DNA from 2 places in the Lysinibacillus sp. K60 genome. Region 1 is predicted to be linked to the other one. Evidence: riboswitches for the same ligand, from Rfam matches in the RefSeq annotation. Region 1 holds a riboswitch; the other holds the start of a gene.
What was found. A riboswitch is a leader RNA that binds a small molecule or an ion and turns the genes downstream of it on or off. The one in region 1 is predicted to bind FMN.

Region 1 (10,781 bases):
TCTTTAGATTTGCCATCTCAATTGCAGACATTGCCGCATCATAGCCTTTATTACCAGATTTCGTTCCTGCACGTTCAATTGCCTGTTCAATATTTTCGGTAGTAACAATTCCAAAAATAACTGGTACATTCGTTGACAATGACACATTGGCAATGCCTTTTGCAGATTCATTACAAACATAATCATAGTGTGTTGTAGAGCCACGAATAACAGTACCTAAACCAATAATGGCATCATACTTCTTTGTTTCTGCTAGTTGTTTTGCCATAAAAGGAACTTCAAAAGCCCCTGGCACCCAAGCAACATCAATAGATGCAGGATCAACCCCATGACGAATTAAACCATCCATTGCCCCATCCAATAATTTGCTAGTAATGAACTCATTAAAACGACCCACTACTACTGCAATTTTCAAATCCGTTCCAATTAATTGTGCTTCAAATGTTTGACCCATTGTTCTTTCTCCTTTTTACATAGAAATTTTAGATTTATTAGTGGATAATTGTTTACGATAAGCAACCAATGCTTCTATCGATATCATTTTTAAGCCATGATGTGCAGCGAACTTTGTCAGTTCTTCAAACCGAAGCATGTGCCCATCATCACCCATAATTTCGCAAATAACACCTGCAGTTACACTATGACAAAGCTTCGCTAGATCAATCGTCGCCTCTGTGTGCCCTCTCCGTTCCAGCACTCCTTGCTCTTTCGCAATCAACGGAAAAATATGGCCTGGTCGACGAAAATCAGTCGGCTTAGCTTGCTTTTCTATCATCCTTTGTATCGTTAGCGCACGCTCAAAGGCGCTAATCCCTGTCGTTGTTTCTACATGGTCGATACTTACCGTAAATGCGGTTTGATGGTTATCCGTATTGTGCTGAACCATCGGATATAAATCTAGCTGTTGTGCAAGCTGCTGCGAAATCGGCGTACAAATTAAACCTCTACCATTGGTTGCCATAAAGTTGATTGTTGCTGGTGTGATGAATTCAGCGAGTGCCAGAAGATCTCCTTCATTTTCCCGATCCTCATCATCAACCACCACAATCATATTGCCCTGCCTTAAATCCTCTATGGCTTCTTCAATTGAATGTAGCACGATGATCAACTCCTATTCTATGATTTAAAAACCATGTTGTGCTAAATAATCTCTTGTAATAGCTGGCGTTGTTTGCCCTTTTTTTAATTGCCCTATAATGTATTTTCCGACTAAATCGGTTTCGATATTAACGAATGCTCCAACCCTCTTCAAACCTAAAACGGTTTCTTTGTAAGTATGAGGAATGAGCGAAATCGTGACACTATTGGCTTCAACATGAAAAAGGGTTAAGCTTGTGCCATCAATTGTTATGGAACCCTTTGGAATACAAAAGTTGGTTAGTTCCTCTGACATTTCGATATCAATATAAACAGCGTTTGCCACTGGACGTTTTCGCAAAATTTTGCCGACTCCATCAACATGACCAGCAACAAAATGACCCCCAAATCGTCCATTAGCAGGCATGGCCCGCTCCAAATTAACAGAATCACCTATTGCCAGCTGCTGTAAATTTGTTGCTTTGACTGTTTCAGGCATAACATCCATCGTAAGCTGCTGTTGTGTGAAATGTGTCACCGTTAAACAAACTCCATTGACCGCTATACTGTCACCAAGCTTGACATCCTCCGTTATCTTGGCTGATTGAACCGTAATTTTCATACTGTTCCGATCGCTTTGCACGGCTTTTATGATACCAATATCCTCTACAAGTCCAGTAAACATTCCATCACCTACTCTACTTTATTAGCACTTCTATCCTTTACTTTTAAAGTTTATCCACCTGTTTTTGTGCCTTATCCTTCTCCCTTCTCTCGTTAACAATAAAAAATAAAAACCCCTTTACATCAAAGGGGTTTTGGGAGTATAAGACATCAACAAATAAGCCTATCTGAAAACAATTTTTTCATAGACTGTCATCTCATTCGTTCTTCTCCCATCCAGACTATCACTGTCGGTTTTGGATTTGCACCAAATCAGCTTGCGCTCACGGACTTTGAATTGCTTCATCACCGCCGATTGGGAATTTCACCCTACCCCGAAGAACATCTTCTATTCGATTGTAGCTAAATAAAAAAACTTCCCACAAGGTGATTGGGAAGTTTTGTAATAAATGCATAGTCAAATAAACCTTCTAAATTAGAATCAATTTAAAAAGTTCGCATTTTTACCCTTCTCCCATCCAGACTGTAACTGTCGGTTTTGGATTTGCACCAAATCAGCTTGCGCTCACGGACTTTGAATTGCTTCATCACCGCCGATCGGGAATTTCACCCTACCCCGAAGAATATTTTTATTTAGCTAGTCTTACGATAACACTATTTTATTATATTATCCATCCTTCTTTTTAAATTTTTTTCGAAGCATAAATTTTAAACAGCTCTGACGAGACTTGAAAAATGTAAAGGATGTTATTAAAATGATCACATTTAACCTGTTAATGGAACTTCTTAATCAAAAAAACGTTCCTTTACAAGTGACTATTCAGTCTAGCCGTTTGGAGGTCATTTACTTGACATTTTTAAAAAATATACCTTTTAAAGAAGCTATTTTCTATGCCCTATTAGCACTCTGTTGTGGGGTTTCGATTGTTTTCGTACATCATAATGAACAATTTTATGATCGACCGATAGCGAAAATAACGCAAGTGGATGTAACAAAATCAGAACCAATGAAAGACATGTATGAAAATAAGGATTTTTTATTTACACAGGAAATTATGGCCATTATCAAAAATGGTCAGCATAAGGGGCAATCCATTCATTTGACGAATGACTATTCTTCGTCTGGTGCTTTTGATCAAGAATACCATGTAGGCAATGAAATCTTTGTCACGCTAGATGATCGCACAGCACAATCAGTTTTAACAGGAACCATTGTCGATTTAAAACGTGATCAAACCATGGTAATGATTGCATGGATTTTTATTTTTGCCCTACTTATTATAGGTAAAAGACAAGGCTTATTTTCTATCATTAGCCTGGTGGTCAATGCTGTGATTTTATCATTCGCATTAGATCTTTATGTGAAGCATGGGGGCGTAAGCCTATTAGTAGTCAGCGGCATTTGTGCGGTGCTATTTACAATTATCTCGCTACTACTTATTAGTGGATTAAATACAAAAACATATGTAGCCATCGTGTCCACACTTTTAGGCACTATTCTAGCGCTTATCATAAGCTCTATTGTAATGTGGTTGACAGGTGAAAATGGTCTTCGTTATGAAGAAATGCAATTTTTAACGCGTCCCTATCGTACCGTCTTTATGGCAGGTTTATTTATTGGCTCACTCGGGGCAGTAATGGATGTTTCTATTACAATGGCTTCTTCGATTTTTGCTTTATACGAGCAAGATCCTACGATCCCTGTCAAAGCACTTAAATCTTCGGGACATGAAATCGGTAAAGATATCATGGGTACTATTACAAGTATTTTATTCTTTGCCTACCTTTGCGGCTCCATACCTATGATTATTCTCTATTTAAAAAATTCTTCCACATTAGGGCTTACATTGTCCTTAAATCTTTCTTTAGAATTAGCCCGTGCCTTAGCAGGGGGTATTGGTGTTGTCCTTACGATTCCTATTAGTCTGTATACCGCTATATTTTTCATTAATCGAAAGAGGGTTCGAGAATGAATGTTGTCGTCTTATTAGCAGTTATATTGTGCGTGTTAATGGTTCTAGTCGGCGGTAGACAGGGGATACGCTCATTTCTTTCTTTATTCCTAAACTTTGGTGTACTCTTTGTCACCATTTTTTTAATGACAAACCCTAAAAATAGCCCTATCATCTTGACGTTTATTGCCTGTACGATCATTAGCTGTATTAGCCTTTTCTATATCAATAAAACAAATAGTAAAACCATTACAGCCTTTATCTCGACGATGGTGACGATAGTTGTGTTACTACTCTTTATTACCTTTGTAACGGAAAAGTCGATGATCCAAGGGTTTGGCGAAGAATCAACTGAAGAAATCAGCATCTTTTCTCTCTACATTGGTGTTAATTTTGTGCAGATTGGTGCATCAGTCATCATTATGAGTACGATAGGTGCCATTATGGATGTAGCTATTTCTATCGCTACCTCCATGCATGAGATTTTTTATCGTAATCCTTCGATTAGTAGAAAAAAACTATTTGCAGCTGGCTTAAGTATAGGAAGAGATATATTAGGAACCGATACCAATACGTTATTTTTTGCTTTCTTTGGTGGCTATTTAAGCTTGTTAATCTGGTTCAAGGACCTCTCCTATTCGATTGGAGAAATTGTTAACTCCAAAGTTTTTAGTGCAGAAATGACAACCATTTTTTGTGCAGGTATCGGCATTGCACTGATTATTCCGATTGCCTCCTGCATCAATGCCTATTATTTAATTCGTACACGCGAAAAAGCAGAAAAACTTTTATAAAAATTACCAGCACCTATCATAAAACAAAATAATGCCGAGGTGTCTCAATGGACTTTTGAGACACCTCTTTTTGTTGTAGCATTTCCATTGCAATCGCCTCATTTTCTGATAATATTTACCATAAGATGTTTACGTACGCTCAAAATGGTGGTTATTTCAAGATTACTAGATCGCCCATTCCATGTAACATTTTTTAGCATAGAACGTCAATACAACGAGATGAAAAAGGAGAAAGTTTGCAATGAAGCATATTATCTTTGATTTTGATGGGACGCTGGCAGATTCTACTGCTGTGTTTGCATCAGCATGGAATACTTTAGCCCAAAAATATAAATTTAAAGGCATTGAATTGAAGGAAATTGATACATTAAAAAAATTATCAATTTCAGAACGCAGTAAGTTATTCGACTTTCCAATGTATAAGTTGCCTATGATTTTACCGCAATTTTATAAATTATATCGCCAATCATTAAATGATGTTCATCTGTTCGAGGGAATGAAGGAAGTATTAATAGAGATTAATAAAAGAGGCTATAAAATCCTGATTATTTCCTCAAACTCTAAAGAGAATATTTTAGAATTTCTTAAAATGAATGGTATTCATTGTGTAGCAGATGTACTTTGCTCCAACCGCATTTTTGGTAAGGACAAAGTAATGAAAAAGTTTTTAAAGGAAGCGAATGTTGACTCATCTGACGTCGTATACATTGGTGACGAGCAAAGGGATATTGTTGCGTGTAAGAAAGCCGGAGTACCAATTATTTGGGTGGAATGGGGCTATGATGCCAAAGAGGTCGTGCAAAATGACGAACCTGAATACAGTGTCTCAACACCACAGGAAATTTTAGAGATCATTTAATCATGAAAAAGGATAATAGCACTTGTCTATTATCCTTTTTATATGACTATCCTTTGATGTCACTAATTTGCATAAGCTTTTCTGCTGTACTATTAACCCCTTTGTAGGCATCTGTTAATTCATGCATACTCGCAGCAAACTGCTGTGTAAACGCAGCAATTTGATTCGATGATGCATTGACCTGATCGATGGATTGTTTAATGTTTTCTAGTTGCACAGTTATGCTATCAGCACTTTCTGTACTACTCTGAGACATTTTTTGAATTTCAGAAGCGACCACCGCAAAGCCACGCCCATGCTCACCTGAACGTGCCGCTTCTATGGATGCGTTTAGACCAAGAATTCTCGATTTCATAGCTAAATCTTTTACTAAATGGACAATCACATTAATTTGTTCTATATCGCCTGTCATTGATTCTGAGAAATTAGACAACTCTTCCAAACGATTGGATACATCCTTACTGGCAGTGGCTAATCCTTCATTTGTAGCTGTCATTTCTTCTACAGCACTTGAAAGCTCGGTTGCCAGTAGGCGCATACTATCCATTTTTTCATTGGAAATAATGGCACTTACTACGCCAATAACACGTCCTCCTTCAAAAATAGGCTGGGCAGAGGCAATATAGGCCATACCAAAACCTTCTGCACCACGCTCCTCTTTTACAAATTTCCCTGAACTTAACGCTATTTCTGTTGCTGTACCTCGATATTTATGTACTGGATCACCAACCCCAACTTTTAAGTCAACCTTTTTTCCTGGTTTGTAGGCAAGCACTCTTTCCGTATCTGCCACGATGACACAAGCATCCTCTGGGTAAGTTGCTTGGTATAAATCAATCGAATCGATAGTTGCTTGTAGTTTAGGATGCATTGTCTTTTCCTCCCTAAAATTTTCTGAACTGTATCAATTTAACTATATCATGCGATCCGAAAAAAGACACCAACGTCCAGTGGTGTCTCATTACAAGATTATGATTTTTTCAATAATTCTACATATTTTTCTGCCGTTCGAATTTCAATTGTTAGAGAATTCGCTCCATAGCTTGCCTTAATTAAAAATGGTACATCATTTGAGTTTTGAAACCTAAAATCTAACGTATCATAAGATACCGTAGCATCTCTTCCTTTTGGGACATATCCTACATCTAACGAATGATGATGGCGCTCAACATATTTGATGGGAATTTGGTCTACTGCATTAAACAAGGTTGAAGAAGTTTGACAGATTCCACCGCCAATTCCCATGACTACCTTCTTATTAATAATTTCAGGTGCGGGTTGATAGCCATTTGCCTCATCTCTTGGACCTACAATTGTATTAAAAGAAAAATAATCGCCACTGCCTACAATCACATTATGAATGGCTCTGGCAGACAGCTCTATATTTTTATTTCTTCCTAAATCAGCACGATTGAAATAAGTAGTATAAGATGCAACAACCACTTCCTCTAATAAAGGAAGATCCTCAAAATAATAGCCACTTTCTGTTATATAGAGCGGCATTTCTACCTGACCACCAGTCGCAGAAGCTTCGATAATACGCTCCACTAGCTCACTTTCCTTTAAAATAATTTGCGGCTTCCCCTTAATCACTTGCCCGTTTTCATCCAATCGATCAAGCAGCATACGCTGATCATAGCCATTTGATGTGTCCGTTCCTCTCGCCCATTCTCTTGCTAATTGTTCTAGATGTTTTTGATAGGCTTGTGGGTCAGTATCGAAGCCACATTCCTTTGGAGATATTGTTTTAAGTACCTTACTCGTAGTTGGATCAACAACCTCTACAATAGGATCAATCATTTGTTCATATGTAACAGGTTGCTGAACTTCCTCACGTTGTTGAATTTCTTGTTCTAGCTTGTTATGATGGACTGCTTCTTTTTCACAACCTACTAGACCTATCATACAGATAACGCAGCATGTAGCTAACCACTTCTTTTTCAACCATAACACCACCTCTATCTTCATACTACAGAGACATCTTATTCGTCTATTGCTAATAGTGTGTTGTTTTTTGGTTATTTTTATTTGTCAAGACAGCAAAAACACGCTACATTATCCTTATACCTGACATATCTCCAGTTTGATGTTTCAAAAGATGAGTATCAACCTGTAAAGTTGTTTTTACTGCTCAGTAAATCGCCATTTTTGCCTTGATTAACCTTTTAGTGATTTAGGAGAATTTAAAAAGTAATATACGCTTCCAATACGGTATACTTTAGTATTTAACGCGAAAAAGAGCATCTACTAGCTATCCCAAAAGCCAATAGATACTCTTTCTTTTTTATTTTTGAATAAACATTTGTGTCCAGTAGTTACCGTCCTGTACATAGCCTACACCAATATGTGTGTAGCTTTTATTAAGGATATTGGCACGGTGTCCTTCACTGTTCATCCAGGCCGTTACAACTTCCTGTGCGGAACGTTGGCCCTTCGCGATATTTTCGCCAGCAGATTTATACGCAATACCGAAGTTTTTCATCATTGTAAAAGGTGTACCATACGTTGGACTTGTGTGGTCAAAGTAATTTTTATCGTGCATATCTTGCGACTTATATTTAGCAACCCTTGATAGCTCCCAATCTTCTTGCAATGCTGGAAGACCTGCTTTTGCCCGTTCTGCATTGACAAGTTTCACAACCTCTTGTTCAACTGTTGCCTGTTCTTTTACAGGGACGTTAATTTTTTGACCTGGAGAAATTTGATTTGGGTTAGCGAGTTGTGGGTTGGCATCAATTAATTCCTGTACACCCGTTTCTGTTTTTAATGCTATTTTCCATAGAGTATCACCAGATGTCACTGTATAGGATTCGGCGGCCATTGCCGCAACTGGCACTAATAATGAAGTTGCTACTACTGAAGCTAGTGCTACTTTTTTTATTTTTTTAAACATGTTAATCACCCTTCCTAATTGCTCTACCATTATCGTAAATAGTTTCTGAGCCATAATCATCACAAAATATTTGGAAGGATTTTTACAATTGTATGACAAGCTCGTCATATGTTTGGGTAAAGCCCTTTATCTCGCTATTCTTTCCCATTGGAATTGTCATCAAGTTGCAATATGTTTGTAATTGGCATATATTACTAATATATTCAGCGATCAATAGCTGCACAATATATCCTATTTTGCTAATTGCTTACGCTGTAATCGATAAATTAAGAGAATATAGAGCCAATCATAAAAGAGCGTTGCTACAGAAATAATGGTAATTAATGGTGTGCGAAAGTATAGATAGAAGCCAACCGCTGCAAATAATGTACCCACCATCTTACAAACTGCTATCCCCATTGATTGACCAGCTAAATTCCCTCTTTGCAATAATAAAGCAATAAATAGTCCTGACATCATAAGATTTTGGAAGAATGCTACGTACTTACCTTCGAAATCTTGAAAGTCATAGACTACACCTAAAATAATCAGCATGCTAAAAATTAATGTGATCAAAAAGGAGAAATACAATAGCTTTTTTGATAGCATCTTTCGATATTCATTTGGAGCATACCGTAAAAATTGCATCAAGATAAAGACATCCAATACAAACCAAATCAGCGTAATATAGCGTTGCAGGTCATTTTGTGGATAGAAAAAGGCAAAGATAAATTCCCATGAAATATTGGCACAAATAGCGACCATAGGCATGCCATAGGTTTTATCTTGCCATCCTTTGTAAATAACAAGTATATATGTAAAAATCCAAAAAAGACCCATTCCTACTTGGCAAATTAATAATATGTCTTGTTCACTCAACATTCACGCTCTCCCCCTCTCTAGCATTCCTTCTACTATATGAGGGAATCGATTCTTTATGTCTAAAAGTTTGATAGACGGGTAAAGGAGTAGCTAAATAGTAAAAAACGGCAACCTATACATTCCATAAGCAATCCTATATAGTAAAATGAGGTGATTAAATGAAAATAAAAATGTATATAGATAATGAGCAATTTATCGCGGGAACGACCTTAAAAGATGAGATGGAAGTAGAACACAATAATATGGCTTTGCATAGTTGCCATGATGTTCAAGCTATCATTAACAATCGTCAGCATTTAGCTGCGACATTGAACTGTGATTTACAAAATTTTATTTGTACAGAGCAAACACATAGTGCGAACTTTCATAAAGTCACATTAGCCGATCAAGGACGAGGCGCTGCGCAAATGGATACAGCGGTGAAGAATACAGATGCGCTTTATACAGTTGAGCCTAACTTACTATTATGTAGCTTTACGGCAGATTGCGTGCCCGTTATTTTTTATAATGCTGTGAATGGACTTGTCGGTGTGATTCATTCGGGATGGCAAGGAACAGTCAAAGAAATAACACCCAAGATGTTTCAGCATCTTATGAATGAAGAACAGTGTCGACCTGAGGACTTTCATGTTCAAATCGGTATGGCACTGAGTCAGCAGAAATTTGAGGTAGACGCAGATGTATATGAAAAATTTCACAGTCTTGGTTATGCTGAAGAATTTATGTATTACAATGCAGAAACGAAAAAATACCATATTGATAATCAGCAAACAGTCAAAAAGCAATGTGAGCTTGCGGGTATTCCAGCGAATCAAATACAAATTGATGAAACCTGTACATTCCTTAGTCCCGATGGCTTTTCTTATCGTCAAGACAAACAAGCTGGAAGACATTTAAGCTTTATTATGCGAAAAACACACTAACAGCAAAGACCCTTCTTATCGAATGGGTCTTTGCTGTTATTTTAAAGTACCTGTACTAATAATGGACGTTTCTACATGGACCTTCACGTCTAATTTTCTAATAAGCTCTCTTGTTTTTTTCGATGTCCATTTTCCATGATGATACATTCTAAATTCTTCACTTAAGCCAGCTGGATCTACCTCTGTTTTATTTAATCGCGCTAAAAATTCACTAATATCCTGTTCCAGCTGTTTATTCACATCTTTTTCCAAATCACTTATACTTTCAACTGTAAATAAATGTGATTCTCTTTCTCCCTTATATTCGCTTAAAGTACCCTTTATTTTTAAGAAAATCGTTAATTTGGGTGATTCCATATTTTTATTACTCTCTTTTTTCACACTGCTCTCGATTAAATCAATCATTACCTTTTCTTCTCCATGTCCCGCATTTAAATCAAGGTGCAAAGGAGCAAGATTTTTCTGTCCACTTAAAGCTTGAATAACTAGTGCTTCCTCAGGTTTAATTAATTCATGCATCTGATTCCCTTTAAATATGGCAACGCCTTTAATCTCTAATTTCTCCCCTCGTTTTTCAACATAGGGTAATACTGTATCCACTACAGGATTTGTAATCGAGTACATAAAATCATGAATATTGGTATTGGGATTAAAAGCAGTATTGATACTCGGCTCTAATAGATTGTTCAAATAAAAATTAATACTTGGCTTATCAGGATAATCCCCTTTTAAAATCGCTTCCGCATTATCCTTCACAACAGCTATCAATACTTTATTACCTACTTCCGCATTGCGATA
Region 2 (10,781 bases), 230 kb from region 1:
GAATGAAATTTGCTAGTGCAGAGATGCGTGATATGTCAGGTATTACGGTGCGAAAAGATAGCACCATCCCTATTCTGTTTGTTGGTGGGGTCATCTTTATGATCGGTGTTGCCATTGGCTCTTACTGGAATCATCGTCGTTTATGGCTTCAAGTGGAACCAGACGGCCGTGTGTTAATGGCTGCCCATGTCAACAAAAATATGTTCAGTATGAAAAAGGATTTAGATGCTGTTACAACATTTGCTGCATTGCCTCCGTATAAAGATCAGTTAGAGAAAGATGAGGCTGGCGAAGAGTCCACTAATGGTGGCATTAAAGAAAAGGAAGGTGACAACACCTTATGAGTTTGATTGACTTAAGTGGAAACTTACTATTTGTAGCGTTTATTGCTTATCTAGTTGCGACATTATTATTTGGTGGTTCAATTAAGCAAGGTAATGCTACTGGTAAAAATACTGGCAAATGGGGCAAGCTTGCCATTGTGGTTACTATTATTGGTTTCCTATCACAGCTTGGCTATTTTATTACGCGTTGGATTTATACAGGACATGCGCCAGTAAGTAATATGTTTGAATTTACAACTGCCTTTGGTATGTTCATTGTTGGCGCGTTTATCTTAATTTATTTTATTTATCGTTTGACTGCACTTGGATTAGTGGCATTACCTGTAGCGCTTTTAATTATTGCTTATGCAGCAATGTTCCCGAAAGAAGTAAGTCCATTAGTGCCTTCATTACAAAGTCATTGGTTAACAATTCACGTTATTACAGCAGCATTAGGGCAATCTATTTTAGCCATTAGTGCTGTGGCAGGACTTATTTACTTATTAAAAGTAGTAGATTTAACAAAGCCCTCTAAACAACGTTTTTGGTTAGAAGCAGTCATGTACTGTCTTGTAGTAGTTATTGGATTTGTTGCGGTAACATCTACATTTAGTGCTATGGATTATGAGTCTAGCTATAATTATGTGGATAAAGAAGGAACTACTCGTAAAATTATTTACAATTTACCTCCAGTATTCGGTATGAATGAATATGAAGTGATAGAAGAACATGGCATGTCACCATTAGTAGAAATGCCAGCGTTAATTAATGCTAAAAAATTAACAACTGTTGTTTGGTCATTAATGGTAGGATCTGTGTTGTATTTATTAATTCGTTTAATTGCTCGCCGTCGAATTAGTGCCATTTTCCAACCACTTGTTAAACGTGTCAATTTACAATTACTTGATGAAATTGGTTATCGTTCAGTGCTGATTGGTTTCCCTGTATTCTCCCTTGGTGCTTTAATCTTTGCGATGATTTGGGCACAAATTGCTTGGAGTCGTTTCTGGGGTTGGGATCCAAAAGAAGTATGGGCTCTTATTACATGGTTATTCTATGCAGCATTCCTGCATTTACGTCTATCAAAAGGCTGGGAAGGTCGAAAATCTGCTTGGTTAGCACTAATTGGTTTTGGGATTATTTTATTCAATCTAATTGCTGTTAACTTAATTCTTGCAGGTTTACACTCCTACGCGTAACCTGTGAAGCAACAAGCCTTTTCGCTGTAGCGAAGAGGCTTTCTTTTCTTTTCAATATGTGTCACACCATGTACAATAGAAGTTAGAGAAAGATTGGAAGAGAGGGATCGTGAAAGTGTCAGAAAATATTTCAGTATTAGTAGTAGATGACGAGGATCGTATTCGCCGCTTATTAAAAATGTATCTTGAGCGAGAAGGATACCTTGTTGACGAGGCCGAAAATGGAGAACAAGCGATCGAGAAATCTTTAGAAAAAGAGTATCACTGTATTTTACTTGATATTATGATGCCTGAAAAAGATGGGCTAGAAGTGTGTGCAGAAATTCGAGAGCGCGCAGCAACGCCAATTATTTTATTAACTGCCAAAGGCGAAGAAGCAAACCGTGTACAAGGCTTTGAGCTTGGTGCAGATGACTATATCGTAAAACCATTTAGTCCTCGTGAGGTTGTGTTACGTGTGAAGGCTATTTTACGTCGTTCACAGGCTTTCTCACCAACGACTAATGCGTCTTCTTCAAAAGATTTAGTGGTGTTCCAACACTTAATGATTGATCATGATGCACACCGTGTGACTGCAGAGGGCATTGAGGTTAATTTAACACCGAAAGAGTATGAATTGCTGTACTTTTTAGCGAAATCACCAGACAAAGTATTTGACCGTGAACAACTACTAAAAGAGGTATGGCATTATGACTTCTTTGGTGATTTACGTACAGTGGACACACATGTAAAACGTTTACGGGAAAAACTCAACCGAGTTTCTGAAAACGCTGCTAAAATGATTGTGACGGTTTGGGGCGTTGGATACAAATTTGAGGTTGTCAATGAATAGAATATGGAATAGTGTTGTCGGGAAGCTATGGGTAACCATATTGCTTCTCGTTTCATTTGTATTATTTGTTTTCACGGTATTAATGCTTGAATTTCTTCAAAATTATCATATGCAGCAAGCGGAAATTTCATTGCGACAAACAGCTGCAACGGTAGCAAGTATAGTAGATGACAATGAAACAGCCGAATCTACCTCGGAATTATTAAAAGATATTTTACCTACAGGGACCAATGCATTGATCGCGATCAGTCATGTTGAAGTGTCTTTTGCGATGCAAGAGGGTGTCAACAAAAAAGAAATACAAGATACTATTTTAGCCAATAAATCTTTTCATGAAGTGTTTCAATCAGATGAACCAATTATTAAAGAAATGATGATGCCTTCTTCAACTGATCAAGAAAAGATGGAATCTTATGTCGTACTTGGCTTTCCCTTAAATGTGGAAAATGCAGTACATGGAGCTGTCTTCATCTATCAAAGCCCAGATGCGCTACATAAAACGTCTAAGGAAACAACGAAAATTGTCTTTTTAGCAGCCTTCATAGCATTTGTGTTGACGACATTCTTCGCATTCTTCCTTTCTTCACGTATAACTTCGCCATTAAGAAAAATGCGTGAATTAGCTTTTGAAATTGCAAAAGGGAATTTTGAAGCAAAAATGCCTACTACCCAAAATGACGAAATTGGTCAGCTTGCCGTTGCCTTTAACCAAATGGGCCGTCAATTAAAGCATAATTTAGAGGTTATCAATCAAGAAAACGAACAGCTTTCTAATATTTTGACATCCATGACAGATGCAGTGATTACATTTAATCGGGATCGTACAATATTATTAAGTAATCCACCAGCTGAACGTCTAATGCAAAAGTGGTTTGTGAATAAAGGCTCACAAAGTGCAAAACCTATCCCGCCAGAGCTGTATCATATGCTTGATCATGTGCTGATGTTTGAGGATAAACTAGAAGAGGAAATTGAAATGGATGGCAGCTATTATACATTTACTATTAGTCCCCTTTATAGTGGTGAAATGATACGTGGCGCTGTGGCTGTAATTCGTGATATGACTGAACAGCATCGCTTAGAAAAACTAAGATCCGATTTTATTGCCAATGTCTCCCATGAGCTCCGAACACCGATTGCCATGCTTCAAGGTTACTCGGAAGCATTAATGGATGACGATTTTATTCAGGATCAGGAAGAGCGAAATGAGATTACCAAGATTATTTATGATGAATCGAAGCGAATGGGCCGCCTTGTGACAGATCTATTAGATTTGGCACGCATGGAATCAGGGCATATGACGCTTTATAAAGATGAATTACCAATTAATTCTACATTTGAACGTATTACACAAAAGTTTTCACAAGTAGCAAAAGAAAAGCACGTTCGTTTGTTGTTTGAAAGTGAATTTAATGACGAGGCCATGATTAATATAGATGAGGATCGCATTGAACAAGTGCTTACAAATTTAGTCGACAATGCCCTTAGACATACAGATGAAGGGTCTGTGTCTGTGAAAGTAGAGCAGGAGCCGACATTTGCTAAAATATCTGTTCAAGATACAGGACATGGCATTCCTCAAGAGGACTTACCCTATGTCTTTGAACGTTTTTATAAAGCCGATAAGGCACGTACTCGTTCCAAGGGTGGAACTGGTCTCGGCTTAGCCATCGCTAGAAATATTGTGAAGGCACACTCAGGTAATATTATGGTAGACAGTGTGTTGAAAGAGGGTACGACCTTCACGTTTTATTTACCGTTCGATTAATAACAAGTATTGCTATTAATTGGCTGTAACTTCTGTGAATGTAAGACGACAAATATTATAGAACGGGGGTGGAGTGCTTTGAATGACTCCGTGTTCCATCGACTATACGATGCATATCACCAAGACGTGTTTCAGTTTTTAATCTATTTAGTAAAAAACCGTACACTTGCCGAAGATTTAGCACATGAAGTTTATGTACGAGTGTTGCGCTCATACGATCAATTTGCAGGGAATAGTAGTGAGAAAACTTGGCTATTTGCTATTGCTAAAAATGTAGCAATTGATCATTTTAGAAAGCAAGCTGTACGTCAAAAGCATTCACATGATTTCTTTGACTGGGAAACGGAACAGCTCCATTCAACCACGCCATCACCGGAAGATATGCTACAGGCCAGTGATGAATTTATGCAGGTAGAATCAGCACTTGAAAACTGCACAGGCGACCAAAAAATGGTCATTATAATGCGCTATTTTCAAGATTTATCGATTGCAGAAACAGCGCAAATACTAGATTGGACAGAAGCTAAGGTAAAAACGACCCAGCATCGAGCCATTAAATTTTTAAGGCAACAGCTACAGCCGATTAGAGAACAGGAGGCGAAACGGCAATGACACATAAGCCATTTGATGATGAACAGCTTGAACATGTCTTGAACAATGCCCCTAAGCTTTCTGACCGCCGTTCAAAAGAAGAAATATTAAATCGGTTAATGGCAGATGCTCGCTTGCAGGATAATAGTCACCTTCAAGAAGCAATACAACAACCTATAGAGAATGAAGAAGCGCAACCAGAAAGTAAACCTTTAAATCAAGATGAACGACCATCACGCTTAAAGTTCCGAAAAATGCCGATTTTTACGAGTGTAGCAGCAGTTTTCGCGATAACGGTACTCGTTGGCTTCATGTTCATGAATAATGGCGCTAGCCAAAAAGATCTCGCTAGTACGCCAGAAAAGGCTAATTACGCTACGTTACAGGAAGATCGTTCTGCTAAAGAGGCAGCAACCCAGGATGAGGCACTTCAATCCAGTATTGTATCGGAGCATGAGCGTATGTTATCTTTACGGTCGTCTGTCTATGAGGAAGATGTGAAAGATGCTGTCGTTTTCCGTATTGGTTTGGCAGGACGCGATGCAGAAAGTGTTCCGATGACATATGTGATACCAAATGAGCGTGTAGCAACTGATTTTGGAACAGAAAAACCTTCTACCTTACAGATGTATGAAAAATATGCTCCTCAAATAGATGAAGAAGCCAAAGGGTTTACGGAATATCATCCTTTTAAAGGTGAACTAAAGGAGAAGGAAGACAAGCTTGTCCACGTTTTACCAAAGGACAATGACTATGATGTTGCATCAGCTACCGTTAATGAATACAAAGGGACTTTAGAGGATACCTTCTCGGATTCTGAATATACGGAAGTTGAGATTCAAAATGAAGATGGCACACCTTATGAGTTTTCTCAAGAGGGTGAGCCAAGTCAAGCCATGTCATTAACAAACGCTAAGCATTTTAATTATTATTTATACCAAGATGGTAATGGGGCAGAATATCTGTCACCAGATTTCCGTCAAACATTTGCTAATGTTACAGAGGCACTTACACTAATGAAAAACAAAAATGATGATGTTTATGTAACAGTGGTTCCTGAAAACGTAACATATACCGTGAAAGAGGAAGCGGAAGGTGTAGTCGTAACATTCGATATTCCCTTAGATTTAGCATCGATGGAGCCAATTCGCGCTACCCAATTGATTGAAGCTATGATGTTAACTGCTGCTAGCTTTGACCAACAATTACGCTTAGATAATGTGGTCCAAGAAAGCTGGGAAGGATTCGATTTAAAAACGTATTTGCCAAAGCCTGTGGGTCCAAATAAACAATCTATGCCTTAGTCAGAATCAAAAATGGAGCATCCCTGTAACATGGAATGCTCCATTTTTATAATACATACAAATCTAATCGGATTTTTTTAAGCAGAACTATTTACTTTTTCTTAATAATTAATTATAGTAAGGTTGTAGTATAAAATAATATGATTCATCTTCGGGGCAGGGTGAAAATCCCGACCGGCGGTAATAGAGTGGTGAACCGTTAATGTTTCCATTAACTCGAATGGTTTATGCTTCGCTCTTCAGCCCGCGACCTGTGCAAATTTATTTGCATGGCTGACTTGGTGTGATTCCGAGGCCGACAGTTAAAGTCTGGATGGGAGAAGATGGAGGTACGATCGTCATTCATTGTTATGAAATAAACTATGACCGAGCGCTTTTTTTGTATGGCTTTTTAAATGGTGCTCAAAAATAGTTTAAATTGACGCTTATTCGTCATGCCTTTCTCCCTTGTGCTCTTCATGCATAAGGGTTTTTTCGTGCTAACAATTGAAAGATCGTCACCTTTCTTCTTGCGAGATTGAATCAGCAAAGAGGAGAGAGTTTTCTATGAAGAAAAATGTTAAACTCCAATCGTTTATTACGATTGGCATGCTGAGCAGTATTTCGTTTTTATTAATGCTTTTTAATTTCCCAATTCCACCATTCCCAGCATTTTTGGAAGTGGACTTTAGTGATATGCCTGCATTAATAGCAGCCATCACAATGGGGCCTGTAGCTGGTATTTTAGTAGAATTATTTAAAAATGTATTGGATTGGATTTTCTCTGGAACGCCAACAGGTGTGCCAGTAGGTCATATGGCCAACTTTGCAACAGGTATTTTATTTATTTTACCAGTAAGCTTTATTTTTAATCGCTTTAAAACAATTGCTGGTCTTGTTGGAGGTTTAGCGACTGGGACAGTTGTAATGGCAGTAGGCATGAGTATTTTAAATTACGCAGTATTTTTACCAATGTACACATACTTCTTAGGTATGGAGCCTGTTGTAGGTGACTCACTTTATAAAATGATTATCGCTGGGATTTTACCATTTAACATTGTGAAAGGTATTTTATTAACGGCTATTATGGCATTTTTATTTACAACAATGCGCAAATGGATCGACCGCCAGCGTTCTATCTATATAACAAAATAATTTTTACTAACCTCGGGTCAATATACCTGAGGTTTTTTTGTTGGAAGGAACGATGGATAGGAAAAGGTGTGAAGAATAGAAAGGCAAAACTAACGGATAAATATAGAAAAAAGTAATAGAGTAAAATAGCTAAATAGTACTTTATGATTATAACCTAGTCGAAAGCTACATTTTCATGTAAAATAGAGAAGAGTTTAGAATGTTTGAGGAGTTTGAAGAGATGAGTGGAAAAAAAGGACAATGGTCTAGTAAATTAGGTTTTATTTTAGCATCAGCTGGTGCAGCGATCGGACTAGGGGCAATTTGGAAACTTCCCTATGTAACAGGACAAAGTGGTGGGGGAGCATTTTTCCTTATCTTTGTGTTATTTACCTTGTTAATAGGGCTACCGATGTTATTATCCGAGTATGTTTTAGGACGTGGTACACAATCCGAGGCTGTAACAGCGTATAAAAAAATTGCTCCAACTAAGCCAGGCTGGGCTTGGATTGGTCGAATGGGCGTGCTAGGTTGTTTTTTATTATTAACTTTTTATAGCGTAGTTGGAGGTTGGATCTTTATTTATAGTGGGCTAGGTGTAGCTGGCGCGGTAATTGATCCGGCAGTAGATCCAACTGAATTATTTGGAAAAATTATAGGCACACCTTGGATTACGCTAGTTGGTCTAGTGTTGTTTACATTGGTCAACGTACTTGTGATTTCATTAGGTGTACAAAATGGGATTGAAAAGGCCAATAAATGGATGATGCCGTTACTTTTCATAATGTTCATTGTCCTTGTTGTGCGTGCTGTTACATTAGATGGGGCAATGGAAGGGGTAAAATTCTTCTTATGGCCAGATTTCTCGAATATTACGGGTAAGGCATTATTAGAAGCCCTAGGGCAATCGTTCTTTGGGTTAGCAGTAGGCTTTTCTTGTCTAGTTACATATAGCTCTTATCTAAAAAAAGATGTCAGTCTTCCGAATTCAGCAGGTTCTGTAGTGTTGTTAACCGTGCTTGTTTCATTTTTAGCAGGATTAGCAATTTTCCCTGTGGTGTTCGCCTTTGATTTAGAGCCAGCAGCAGGTCCAGGTTTGCTATTTATGGTGCTACCAACAGCTTTTAGTCAAATGCCATTCGGTGAAGTGTTTTTAGCTATGTTTTTATTGCTATTTTTATTTGCTACATTAACGTCATCATTTAGTTTATATGAGATTATTGTCGCAGCATTTATGGAGAATAGTCAGAAATCCCGTCCAATGTGGACACTTTTACTTGGTATAGTCGTGTTTATTGCAGCTATTCCAGCTGCACTTTCTTCGAGTGTTTTGTCGGATATAATGATTTTTGAGAAAAGTATTTTTGATGCAACCGATTTTTTAGTGTCAAATATCATGCTTCCACTAGGGAATTTATTCATTGCTATTTTTATTGCCTATGTAGTAGATAAAGAATTTGTGAAGAGAGAATTGCTAACGGGTAGTCAAATGGGACAAGGCTATTATTCGACATACCGTATGTTAATGTTAGTTGTTGTACCGATTATCATTCTAGTTGTGTTTGTTAATATGCTACTGCAGTATTAAAGAAAAGGTGTATTCCTATTAGACGGAATACACCTTTTTATTAGTATAACAAAAATTAATAGTCGTTAAGCGATAGCTCACCTAGCCAATCTTCTTTAATAATCTTCCTTGCTTGTTCTTCACTTTCGGCAATAGGGAATACTTTATCAACCTGTGAAATAGCGAATAAGTTGCGAATGAAATCATCGACGACAATAATGGCGATTTTCTTATCTTTTACAGACACCTTCTTAGCGAAATTAACGATCATACCGAATCCAGTACTATCAATATTTGTTACCCTTTGCATATCGATAATGTATCCGTGTTTTGTGTCTAAGCTAAGTGTTTGAAGCTCTGACTTTATTTCTTCAATCATCCCGTATTCTAAATCGCCTGTAAACGCAATCACAATATAATCAGCCTTTGTGTCAATATTCATTGCAATTTTCTTCTGATTCATCCTATAGCGCCTCCATTTTTCTTTTCTTGTTTGGGGATTTATTCAAACTTAAATTTATTCACTTCATTTTGTAATTTATCAGCAATTGATGATAACTCATCTGAGCTTTGTGTAATTTCTGCAACAGTCGCATATTGCTCTTCTGAGGTTGCGGCAATCTCTTCTGTAGCTGCTGCAGCATCCTCGATGATGCGAGAAATATCTTGGATAGCCTGTTGCACACCTAAGGAGTTGTCGTTAACATGTGTAAATGCCACTTTCATTTGTTCGACACCTTCTTCAGTTTCGACAACTTTCTCCACAATTTCTTTTAAGGCACTTCCGCCTTTATTAATGATTGTTACTTGCTCCTCGACAGCTAGTAAATTACTTTCCATTGTCCGTACGGTCACAGATGTTTCCGCTTGGATATCATTAATAAGATTAGTAATTTGTCCAGCTGCTAAACTTGACTGTTCAGCTAACTGACGAACCTCTGATGCAACGACAGCAAAACCTTTTCCTTGATCACCTGCTCGTGCTGCCTCGATGGCCGCATTGAGTGCTAACAGATTCGTTTGTTCTGCGATGCCAGTGATAACGGTAATAATACCACCAATTTCTTCAGAGCGCTTGCCTAATTTTTGGATAGAATCAGTTGCATAAGACACTGTTTTCGTAACATCACTTAGATGCATAATCGCTTCATTGATGGCTTCTTCTCCTTTACGCGCGATATGTGTGGATTCGATAGCGCTGTTTAAAGTGATTTCGGCCTTTTGTAAGCTCTTTGATACTTCTTCAATCGTTTTTTGCATCATTGAAACTATTCGCTCAGCCTGATCAGATTGAGTGGTAGTACCAACGGCGATTTCATTCATTGTTAGTGCGATCTGATTAGATGCTTCACTTGTTTGATGTGATGATTCTGCCAAAGTGTGTGACGACTTTGCAATTTGATGTGCACTACCAGCCACAATCTTTATCGTCTCTGTTAAATGATTTTTCATACTACTAAATGCGCGAGCTAATTCAGCGATTTCATCTTTGCCTTTAGGGTTTAACAGTTTAACATTTAAATTTAGTTCTGCTAGTTCCTTGGCATTGGTACTTAGAATGTTAATAGGATTAACAATTTGCTTTTGTAAGAACCAACTAATTCCTCCGATCATTACAATGGCGATTACTAAGGAAATAGCTACATTCTCCAGTGCTGATTTTGTGGCAATGCTTATATAAGGAGCGGTAGGGACAGCGGTTGCCCATACACCGATAACCTCGCCTTGACTATTTACAATCGGATCATAGGCTGCTTGATGCAAACTTCCTAAGACATTTGCAGAACCGATAAAGCGCTTTTTTTCTCCTAGCACAACAGTAGCAACCTCGTCGGAAACCTTGGTATTTAAAGCGCGTTGACCATTATCCACTATATTGGTACTTATACGCGTATCGTTTTGAAAGATGGAGACAGCATTCCCGTTTGTGAGTTCTCCAACTTTATCAGCTACCTCAAAGTTTTCTACCATATTGATATCGCCCTTATAGAGTTGGTTGTTTTTAATGGACCATTCTCCAGGATATTTAGCGTCTAAATATTCATAGCTTAACTGTATATCTGATAAAAGCTTTGTATCAGCAC

Region 2: another riboswitch for FMN. It lies ahead of HCH28_RS07735 (ECF transporter S component); the one in region 1 lies ahead of ribE (riboflavin synthase).

What each region holds. Positions count from the first base shown of each region.
Region 1 covers NZ_JAASJR010000003.1:307,883-318,663, reverse strand. The annotation lists gene ribH (6,7-dimethyl-8-ribityllumazine synthase) at 1-454, opposite strand, end outside; gene ribB (3,4-dihydroxy-2-butanone-4-phosphate synthase) at 470-1,099, opposite strand; gene ribE (riboflavin synthase) at 1,124-1,762, opposite strand; FMN riboswitch at 1,962-2,087, opposite strand; FMN riboswitch at 2,204-2,329, opposite strand; gene HCH28_RS08910 (YibE/F family protein) at 2,550-3,674, shown strand; gene HCH28_RS08905 (YibE/F family protein) at 3,671-4,447, shown strand; gene HCH28_RS08900 (HAD-IA family hydrolase) at 4,689-5,306, shown strand; gene HCH28_RS08895 (methyl-accepting chemotaxis protein) at 5,353-6,177, opposite strand; gene HCH28_RS08890 (VanW family protein) at 6,276-7,250, opposite strand; gene HCH28_RS08885 (CAP domain-containing protein) at 7,591-8,199, opposite strand; gene HCH28_RS08880 (transmembrane-type terpene cyclase) at 8,431-9,060, opposite strand; gene pgeF (peptidoglycan editing factor PgeF) at 9,219-9,983, shown strand; gene HCH28_RS08870 (Ger(x)C family spore germination protein) at 10,020-10,781, opposite strand, start outside.
Region 2 covers NZ_JAASJR010000003.1:77,016-87,796, forward strand. The annotation lists gene resB (cytochrome c biogenesis protein ResB) at 1-344, shown strand, start outside; gene ccsB (c-type cytochrome biogenesis protein CcsB) at 341-1,522, shown strand; gene HCH28_RS07715 (response regulator transcription factor) at 1,638-2,354, shown strand; gene HCH28_RS07720 (ATP-binding protein) at 2,347-4,122, shown strand; gene sigX (RNA polymerase sigma factor SigX) at 4,201-4,734, shown strand; gene HCH28_RS07730 (RNA polymerase subunit sigma) at 4,731-6,017, shown strand; FMN riboswitch at 6,161-6,346, shown strand; gene HCH28_RS07735 (ECF transporter S component) at 6,564-7,151, shown strand; gene HCH28_RS07740 (sodium-dependent transporter) at 7,372-8,718, shown strand; gene HCH28_RS07745 (STAS domain-containing protein) at 8,774-9,160, opposite strand; gene HCH28_RS07750 (methyl-accepting chemotaxis protein) at 9,199-10,781, opposite strand, start outside.